One region of the Brevibacillus sp. JB24b genome, then DNA from elsewhere that is predicted to be linked to it. Evidence: riboswitches for the same ligand, from Rfam matches in the RefSeq annotation. Region 1 holds a riboswitch; each other region holds the start of a gene.
The links. Region 1 has a riboswitch for thiamine pyrophosphate ahead of thiC (phosphomethylpyrimidine synthase ThiC). Riboswitches for the same ligand answer to the same signal wherever they lie in the genome.
Positions count from the first base shown of each region.

Region 2: linked by a shared signal. The riboswitch ahead of thiO (glycine oxidase ThiO) and the one ahead of thiC (phosphomethylpyrimidine synthase ThiC) in region 1 are both predicted to bind thiamine pyrophosphate.
Region 3: linked by a shared signal. The riboswitch ahead of ACQV1I_RS15540 (thiamine phosphate synthase) and the one ahead of thiC (phosphomethylpyrimidine synthase ThiC) in region 1 are both predicted to bind thiamine pyrophosphate.
Region 4: linked by a shared signal. The riboswitch ahead of thiT (energy-coupled thiamine transporter ThiT) and the one ahead of thiC (phosphomethylpyrimidine synthase ThiC) in region 1 are both predicted to bind thiamine pyrophosphate.

Region 1 is NZ_JBNVQV010000001.1:3,431,935-3,434,133, reverse strand. It holds gene thiC (phosphomethylpyrimidine synthase ThiC) at 1-1,150, opposite strand, end outside; TPP riboswitch at 1,273-1,389, opposite strand; gene ACQV1I_RS15970 (hypothetical protein) at 1,511-1,660, opposite strand; gene ACQV1I_RS15965 (hypothetical protein) at 1,770-2,199, shown strand, end outside.
Region 2 is NZ_JBNVQV010000001.1:648,311-650,509, forward strand. It holds gene ACQV1I_RS03360 (glucose-6-phosphate isomerase) at 1-451, shown strand, start outside; gene ACQV1I_RS03365 (excisionase family DNA-binding protein) at 455-685, shown strand; TPP riboswitch at 696-807, shown strand; gene thiO (glycine oxidase ThiO) at 916-2,040, shown strand; gene ACQV1I_RS03375 (DUF3888 domain-containing protein) at 2,120-2,199, shown strand, end outside.
Region 3 is NZ_JBNVQV010000001.1:3,317,923-3,320,121, reverse strand. It holds gene ACQV1I_RS15545 (hypothetical protein) at 53-409, shown strand; TPP riboswitch at 528-637, shown strand; gene ACQV1I_RS15540 (thiamine phosphate synthase) at 949-1,644, shown strand; gene thiS (sulfur carrier protein ThiS) at 1,742-1,957, shown strand; gene ACQV1I_RS15530 (thiazole synthase) at 1,962-2,199, shown strand, end outside.
Region 4 is NZ_JBNVQV010000001.1:1,334,619-1,336,817, reverse strand. It holds gene ACQV1I_RS06540 (bifunctional transcriptional activator/DNA repair enzyme AdaA) at 1-538, opposite strand, end outside; gene thiT (energy-coupled thiamine transporter ThiT) at 798-1,364, opposite strand; TPP riboswitch at 1,594-1,705, opposite strand; gene ACQV1I_RS06530 (helix-turn-helix domain-containing protein) at 2,072-2,199, shown strand, end outside.

The sequences.
Region 1 (2,199 bases):
TGACCTGAACGTCGTATTCCCAAGCTATTCTAGTTAGTTCACCTAAGGTTTCTAATTCCGCCATTTGGGCAGCATCATTGGCATCCGCAATGGAGCCCGGTCGTAGACCATCACCTAAAGAGAGTGAGATATCGTAAGCACTTGCAATCTCACAAATCTCACGGAAATGTGTATACAAGAAATTTTCCTGATGATAGGTAAGACACCACGAGGCCATGATAGAACCTCCGCGCGATACGATACCTGTTACTCGATCCATGGTAAGAGGGATGTAACGAAGCAAGAGTCCAGCATGTACCGTGAAGTAGTCAACACCCTGTTCTGCTTGTTCGATTAACGTATCCCGATACAATTCCCAAGATAAATTCTCGGGTTGTCCTCCGGCTTTTTCCAAAGCCTGATATAATGGTACAGTACCGACTGGAACAGGGGCATTACGTAGAATCCATTCCCGGGTAGTGTGGATATTTTTACCTGTCGAAAGATCCATAATGGTATCTGCGCCCCAGCGGATAGCCCAGACCATTTTTTCAACTTCGTCTTCTATGGAGGAGAGAACAGCAGAATTTCCAATGTTAGCATTTATTTTTACCAAAAAATGCTTTCCAATAAGCATAGGCTCTAGCTCAGGGTGATTTATATTAGCTGGTAGGATTGCACGTCCACTGGCAATTTCTTGTCGTACAATCTCAGGGTCCATTCCCTCACGTATTGCTGCAAATTCCATTTCAGGTGTAATGATCCCTTTGCGTGCGTAATGAAGCTGTGTGACGCGTCGCTCCAGGCGTGCTCGCAAGGGTTCTCGATTTTCAAATGCATGAGTAGGAAGAGGATTAGAAGCCTTTGTTTTTGTAGGGGCAGGATTTTTTTGGTCTTTATACGGCTCTGTATCCTTACGCTCTGAAATCCAAGCAGAGCGGAGCGTGGGAAGACCCTTGGTGAGATCAAGGGCTTCATACAGTGTTTCATCTGTGTAGGGTCCGCTCGTGTCATACACTTGTAAGGGAGCATTCGGAGTGACCCGTCCTTGTTGATCAACGGTAGGAGAGAGTGAAATTTCACGAAACGGAACTAGTAGATCAGACCTTGAGCCCATCACATACATTTTGCGGCTTGCAGGGAAAAAAGATGGTGTTGAAATAAAAGACATCGGTATACCTCCCAACATGGTTTGGCAACTAGCTAGGACGGTAGGAGCGACAAACAAAAAAGAGCCGTACAGCAAAGGCTGACGGCTCTTATCCATACAAAATAACATGCTGAAATAAACGAAGTAATTCGTATGGGATCGTTTCCTACGCTGGCATTATCCAGATCAGGTTTCACGGTCGGTAGCAGAGTTCTCCACCCTCTCAGCCTGGCTTAATCCAAGCTCCCGTATCCATATGTAGTTGCCCCTATACCTTATCACATGGAAAAAAGTGGGTCAATAGGAATTCAACAAGGGAAGGGGGAAAAAGTAGCAAAACCGCCAATCCAACCAATGGAAGGCGGTTTTGCTAACAGAAAACTATCCTTCGCGTGTTTTGATTTGATGGGTATGATTCTGTTGCTTTACTTTTTTCGTTCCAGGTTGTGGTTCCCCCGTTTGTTCTAAGCCACGAAATTGGTTATTATAAGTTTGATGCGGATTTTCTACTAAGAAATCGTCTTTCGCCATCCCTTATCAACTCCTTCGTGATTAGTATGGGAGGGAAATTCGTATCACATGCACAGGGAAGTGTATGTAAAGCTGTGAATTATAGTTAAACTGGAGAGGACAGATTTTCATGAAAAAAAGAACAATGCTTTTGGCAGTGATTGCTAGCTTACTACTTGTGACAGGATGTAGTGGAAATCAATCGGATACTGCACCTACAGAACAAGCCCAAGATATAAAGGTAAATCAGATAGATCTTACAGCTGAGCTTAAGCTTACAGAGCAAGCTGTTATTGGGAAAACGACACTAGCTCAGATGGAAAAAACATATGGATCTGCTGTAGAAAAAAAGACTATTAAAAGTAATTTTCGCACCAATTTAAAAGCGGAGAATGGACCAAATCCAGAAGTGGAACAAGAAATAGCTTTTATCAAGATCAATCCGGTAACAGGCGCAAAATGGAACAAGGCCTATCCCTTATATTTTACTAAAACGGCTGACCCTACATTAGTAGCTGCTCAAGTAATGTTAAAACGCGGAGATTTGATGAAAAAACTTG
Region 2 (2,199 bases), 2.8 Mb from region 1:
TGCTGCTGACTTCTCTGCTGACCTACATTCCATGGGACAGTTTATTCAGGATGGTTCCCGTAACTTGTTTGAAACGGTGCTTTCAGTTGCCCAGCCAGCTACTGACGTTGAAATCATGCAGGATGCGGCTAATTTAGATGGTTTGAACTTCCTTAGTGGAAAAGGCATGGACTTTGTTAATAAAAAAGCGATGGAAGGTACGATCTTAGCGCATATGGATGGGGGCGTTCCCAATCTAGTAGTTGAATTGCCTGAGCTATCAGCGTATCATATTGGTGAGCTTCTTTATTTCTTTGAAAAAGCATGCGGCATCAGCGGTTATCTGTTAGGTGTGAATCCATTTGATCAGCCTGGCGTAGAGGCTTATAAAGCGAACATGTTCGCGCTACTTGGTAAGCCAGGTTTTGAAAAGCAGAAAGCTGAGCTGGAGGCCCGCTTAAAAGGACAGTAAACCATGTATTTAAGTGTAAAGGAAACAGCTGCTTATCTGGAAATGCCTGAATGGTTTATACGGGAAAAAATAGCAGAGAAACGTATCCGTGCAGTCCATAATGGTGAGGACTACTTTATTAATAAAGAGCAGTTTACCTACCATATGGAAGAGCTAGAGAGATTGAAGGCTTTTGAAGAGGCGGAGAAGTTCGAGCCAATTCCTGAAAGCTATGATTACAAAGACGAAGATTAATAATTTCACATTGATCTACTGGGGGAGTCCTAACTTGCAGGGCTGAGAGGACAGAGCGCGTCTGTTGACCCTTTTTACCTGATCCAGGTCATGCTGGCGAAGGGAAGTGGTTAGATTTGGTGTTGGTAACTTACCCACTTTTCCTACGCGGAGAAGTGGTTTTTTTCATTTCTTTGTGTAAAGAGCCAATCGATTCCCCACTCAGTAGACAAGAGAAAGGGTGAAGAACAATGAAAAGGTGTCCAGATCTCATTGTGATTGGCGGAGGGATAATTGGTTTGTCGATTGCCACTGAACTTGCTAACGTAGGCATGGCTGTTACTCTCATTGAACAGGGGATGTTCGGAGGAGAGGCTTCTGTTGCAGCAGCCGGGATGCTTGCCCCTTTAAAAGAATTTACGAAGCCGGGCCCGCTTCTTGACATGGGAATTCGTTCCCTACAGATGTACGAGAATTGGGTGCTAGAATTAAAGGAAGCTACGGGCATTGACTGCCAGCTATCTACAGCAGGAATTTTGACAGTAGCCATGACCGATATGGAAGAGGAATGGTTACAAGAGCGCTACCAGTGGCAAAAGTCAGAAGGTTATGATATCCAATTGTTGTCCACTGAAGAAGTACAGGAACGAGAACCACATCTATCAAAAATGGTACGGCAAGCCATTTATTCTCCACACGAAGCTGATATTAATAACCGTTTATTATTGAAAGCTTTAGTAATACAGGCCGAAAAACGAAATGTTCATTTATTACAAAATACTACTGTAATCGGATTAAAACATGCTGGAAAGAAAATAACTGGTGTCGTCACAGATAAAGGAGAGATGGAAGCGGATCACGTCATTGTAGCATCTGGTGCGTGGACTGCTGATATTTTACATCAGGTGGGAGTAGATGTTCCTGTTTATCCAGTGAGAGGACAGATCGCAGCAGTTGATTCGATTCATTTGCCTCTTTCCCATGTGGTTTTTGGAAAAAACGGGTATCTAGTGCCTAAACAGGATAGACGTATTATTGTTGGAGCTACAGAAGATTTGGCTGGATTTGATCGTTCTTCAACTGTTTATGGTGTATCGACAGTATTAAAAGGTGCAATGTCGATTGTACCAGCCATTTCAGAAGCCCCGTTTTTACAAGCCTGGGCTGGATTACGACCTGCTACGGCTGACGGATGTCCCATTCTAGGTCCTGTACCAGACTGGACTGGACTGACGCTAGCTTGCGGACATTACCGGAATGGAATTCTTCTAGCACCCCTTACAGCGAAGCTGATAGCAGAGTATGTCAGTTCAGATGAAACAGAGCATATGAGTGCTTTCTTGCCTGATCGGTTTCGTCTTGTTTCATACGAGTAAAGAATGAGTAGAAGGTGCTCACCCTTTTCATAAAGCATGGGAGTTTGAGGAAGGTTAACAGAAAAGGAGATGATCGCAGATGAAGCAATGGAAAAATAGATGGAATCAGATGGCGATAGTTGCTTTTGCTGTGCTTCTGTTTACTGTGTCTACCTCTTC
Region 3 (2,199 bases), 110 kb from region 1:
ATAATAAAAATAAATCTACGGCAGATAGATGGGAAGAGACGGAGGCATACTTGTGGAAGACTCAATGATGCACCTACATGCAAACGAAGTGGTTCTTAGCACACAAGCATTTTTAATTTTGTGCCGTTTGTATGATAGTTTTTACGATGAATTAAGACAGCATGAACAACTAAATGAGGTGGCTGAAAAGACGGCGGCGGTTTTATTAGATGGCGTTGAAGCTTTAAAAGAACAGACGCAACCGCCTAAACAAGTGGTGATGGCGTTAGACTTCTCCAGTTTATTTTTAGTGAAAAAGCTGGTAGAACAAGCATACCGAGAAGTAAGAGAAGTACCAGAGCAAGCCAAGGCTCTGGGATGGTTAGAAGAGTGTATGCAGGCAATGAATAAGGGAATGATCACACATTAATGTGGCGGTGAATCACTTGGTGTGGATAAAGGACGCAGAATTTTTTGTGAAGAAAATCTATCTGTTTACAAATAAGTAGTGACGTGGTACTGTAAGAGCGAATTCAAAACTTAATAACTTTGTACCGAGCGGGGGCCGAGCTGTCGGCTGAGATTGTAACGAGATGTGTTACTGACCGTTGAACCTGATCTGGTTAATACCAGCGGAGGAAGAGGGCGCGAGAACAGAGTGAAGATACCTATGTTCTTTCAGATGCATACGAAACCATCCGCTACGGGTGGTTTTTCTTTTTGTAAAAACACAACCCGTAGCTGATTTATAGTATACATCAGCAAAAGCAGTAAGTTGGAAAACGTAATCAACTTTCTATCAGCCAGTTCAGCTTAGCCTCCGCTATCTATTCGGTACCATCCGAAAAAGAAGCAGAGGCTTTTTTTACGTCTTTTCATGCATGTTCCCAGTTAGGATCGGTTTGGAGGTTAGTGTAACAGCACAAGAGACATGCATGTGAAAATATTTTTGCGAAGGGAGTTGAATTTTTGCGAGCACGATCACTTCATCTCATTACCACAGGGTGCCAAACGCTCGGAGAAACGTTGCCTATTATTCAGAAGGCAGAGCAGGCAGGAGTTGATTATCTTCACATCAGGGAAAAACAGCGCACAGCACGTGAAATAGAAGAATGGATCAAACTCCTGTCGGATGTATTTCCAAGGGAACGAATCATTGTGAATGATCGTGTAGATTTAGCAATTGCTTATCATTGTGGCGGTGTACAGCTAGGACAGCATAGCATGAGGGCCAGCTTGGCAAGTCGCATACTGTCCTCGGATCAATTGCTGGGGTGTTCGATTCATAACGAACAAGAATGTTTGTCTGTACAGGCGGATTTACAGCCAACTCCTGACCAGCACAGTTCATCGTCAGGGAATGTCTTTTTCCCAAGACGTATTCCAATCTTTGTTTTAGCAGGTCATGTCTATGTAACAGAATGCAAGCCCGGTGTAGAAGCGCGTGGTCTTCCGTTTGTAACGCGAATGAGAAAACTGCTAGCTTCTAACATATCACTGATCGGGATAGGCGGAATAACTCCTCAGCGTGTAAAGGAAGTAATAGAAGCTGGAGCGGATGGCATCGCTGTTATGTCGGGTATCATGCGGTCAACACAACCACAAAACAGGATAAAAGAGTATCGTGAACAGCTTGATGAATCAGCAGGATATTTTATCCGGTAGTTGTTCCTATCCATTCCTTTTTTCAATTCAGTGGACCAAACGATTGAAAAAGGATGAAGAGGAAAAACATTCACGAATTAAAACGAGGTGGATACCCTTGCAAACTAACACTGTACAGATTCAAGTTAATGGGAAAACAACTAGTGTAGAGAAAAATACGACTATGGAACAATTGCTTATCCAGTATGGATTGGAGCAAAGAATTCTGGTAGTTGAACACAATCAGATCATCCTTGATCGTTCCAGCTATGCCCAAACAACCATTATGGATGACGATCGAATAGAAATCGTTCATTTTGTTGGAGGAGGATAAAACGATGACAGATACAACTTTACGAATTGGACAGTATGAATTTACCTCACGTTTTTTAATTGGTACGGGGAAATTTCGTGATTTGGAAATTCAGAGAGCAGCAGTGACGATCTCTGAAGCACAAATTATTACATTTGCAGTTCGTCGATTAAATTTGGAGAAAGTAAATGAGCCCACTTTTTTAGAATCCCTTGACCTCTCAGCGTATACACTGCTTCCCAATACGGCAGGAGCAACAACCG
Region 4 (2,199 bases), 2.1 Mb from region 1:
GCTGTAAGCGGTACTGAGTAGGTGTACAACCTGTTTCCTTCTGAAAAACAGCGGCAAAATAGGCACTATTGCGAAACCCTACCCCGCTTGCAATCATTGAAACATTTCGATCTGTTTCTAGTAGTTGCTTCTTCGCTTCATCCATTCGGATGCGCGTTAAATATTTGCCGGGTGTTATCTTCATGCAACGAGAAAAACAACGCTGCAAATAAAAAGGACTCACATAGAGACGTGACGCCATTTCACGCAGAGTTACGGGTTGGTTATAGCAATCGTGAATCATCTCTAGCAGACGGGTTGCCGCATCTTCTTCCGCCGATTTCCATGTTGGTTCAGATGGTCTACACCGCTTGCAAGGACGAAAACCTGCAGCAATGGCATCGGACGCCGCATAATAAATCTTCACATGCTCTCTTTTGGGTGTCCTTGATTTGCATGACGGTTTGCAAAAGATCCCCGTCGTGCTAAGGCCATAAAAGAATAGTTGATCATAATTTGGATCGCATTCTACTATAGCCTTCCAGAACTCCTCTTTCATCCACGATCCCTCCTAGCCTTCAATCTTCAGTATAACGTAATGTTTTTACTTGTAGTAAGCAACCAAGAATAAAAGAGCAAAATTTCGATAGTTTTTTCTTAATTTCACAATTATGTAACTTTTTCCAATACATATGATTGTTCCATTTCATGTTCTTCTTGATCAATTTACTAACAGAACATTCTTTATTTTACTGATACTAAAAAAGCTAAGAGAAGGAAGCAAGCTCCTTCTTTTAGCTTTTTTACAAATTACTTTATTATATACGTCGATAAGCGCCCGCATTCTGCTGAAACAATTGAGGTGCCCCATTTGCCAGTAGTGTAACTACTAAAGCCGTAATCACATACTCAGGTATCAAATAGGTCGCATTATATATGAGGGAATAAAGCGTTGCAGGTGTTCCTTCCGGGGCATAGCTACCAAACCAGACAGCCCCTGAAGTCGTACGGATAGCCAGACATAACGCGATTCCGACTAGTAATCCACCCCAGATGGATGCAATTTTTGTTGCTTTGTTTTGCGTCTTACTAGCGTAAAGGAACGCACCAAAGCCTAGCATGGCATATGAGAGGGGATAGTCTAACAACATTTGAATAGGATGCACCATCTCGCCGCCAAAAAAGAATTTAACCATGCCTACCAGCGCACCTGTGATTAAACCTGCTACCCAACCACGGCGAAAAGCCAATAAGGCTATGGGTACCATTACCAAAGAAACGCTCCCACCTTGAGGCATAGCAAACAATTTTACCTTACTTAAAATAACAGCAATCGCTGCCATGATAGCTATCTCCATCATGATGACCAATCGTGTTCGTGACATTTCTTCTCCTCCTCGTTCTGATGCAATATGTATGTAAGCAGCAGAAATAGAAAGGGTCCAACTCAAGTTTTTATAGACCAAAAATAAAAATAAGGGCAAATTGTATCTCCTAGTTGGTTGTGAAAAAGGTGTTTTTGATGTTTTACACACAAAAAAACCACCCTTAGACGGATGGTTCTCAACTCGGCGATACAACCCCATCTCGACGATAGAGCTACAGCTTTCGCACTTGAAGTCAGCTACCTCTCCCTCCGCTGGCATTACCCAGTTCAGGTTCTACGGTTAGTAACGCATTCTGTTACAATCTCAGCCGTATTTGCTCGGCCCCCGTTTAGTACACGCTTATTTCATTTTTCAATGTTACAAATTCAAGTAATACCATAACATATTACGAATGTTTTGCAAAGCACATCTTTGATGCAACGTTTTTTCGTTTCTACTGTCCTTTTTCATGGTTATAGGCTATGACTTTGCTTCTACCAATACAGAAAAATTAGGTTGAATAAGTCGAAATGTTTACAATATGTATTGGAAAAACGGAAATTGAGTGGGCCGAGGTACCCACCTCTCACGCTATGAATAGTATGTAAGGCAAAAGCCTAAAAAGCCTGCTACTTCGGCACCAACACACTCCCCCTGACATAGGATAAGGTGACTGTATCCCTCAACCTTGTTCCTGTAGAGCCCACAAGGAGGGGTGGCACGTTTTGAAGAGTAGCGACCAAAGTAAACCGTTATTAACTAATCGCGAAAGAGAAGTGTTTGAACTCCTGGTCCAAGACAAGACCACAAAAGAGATAGCAGGACAGCTCTTCATCAGCGAAAAAACAGTCAG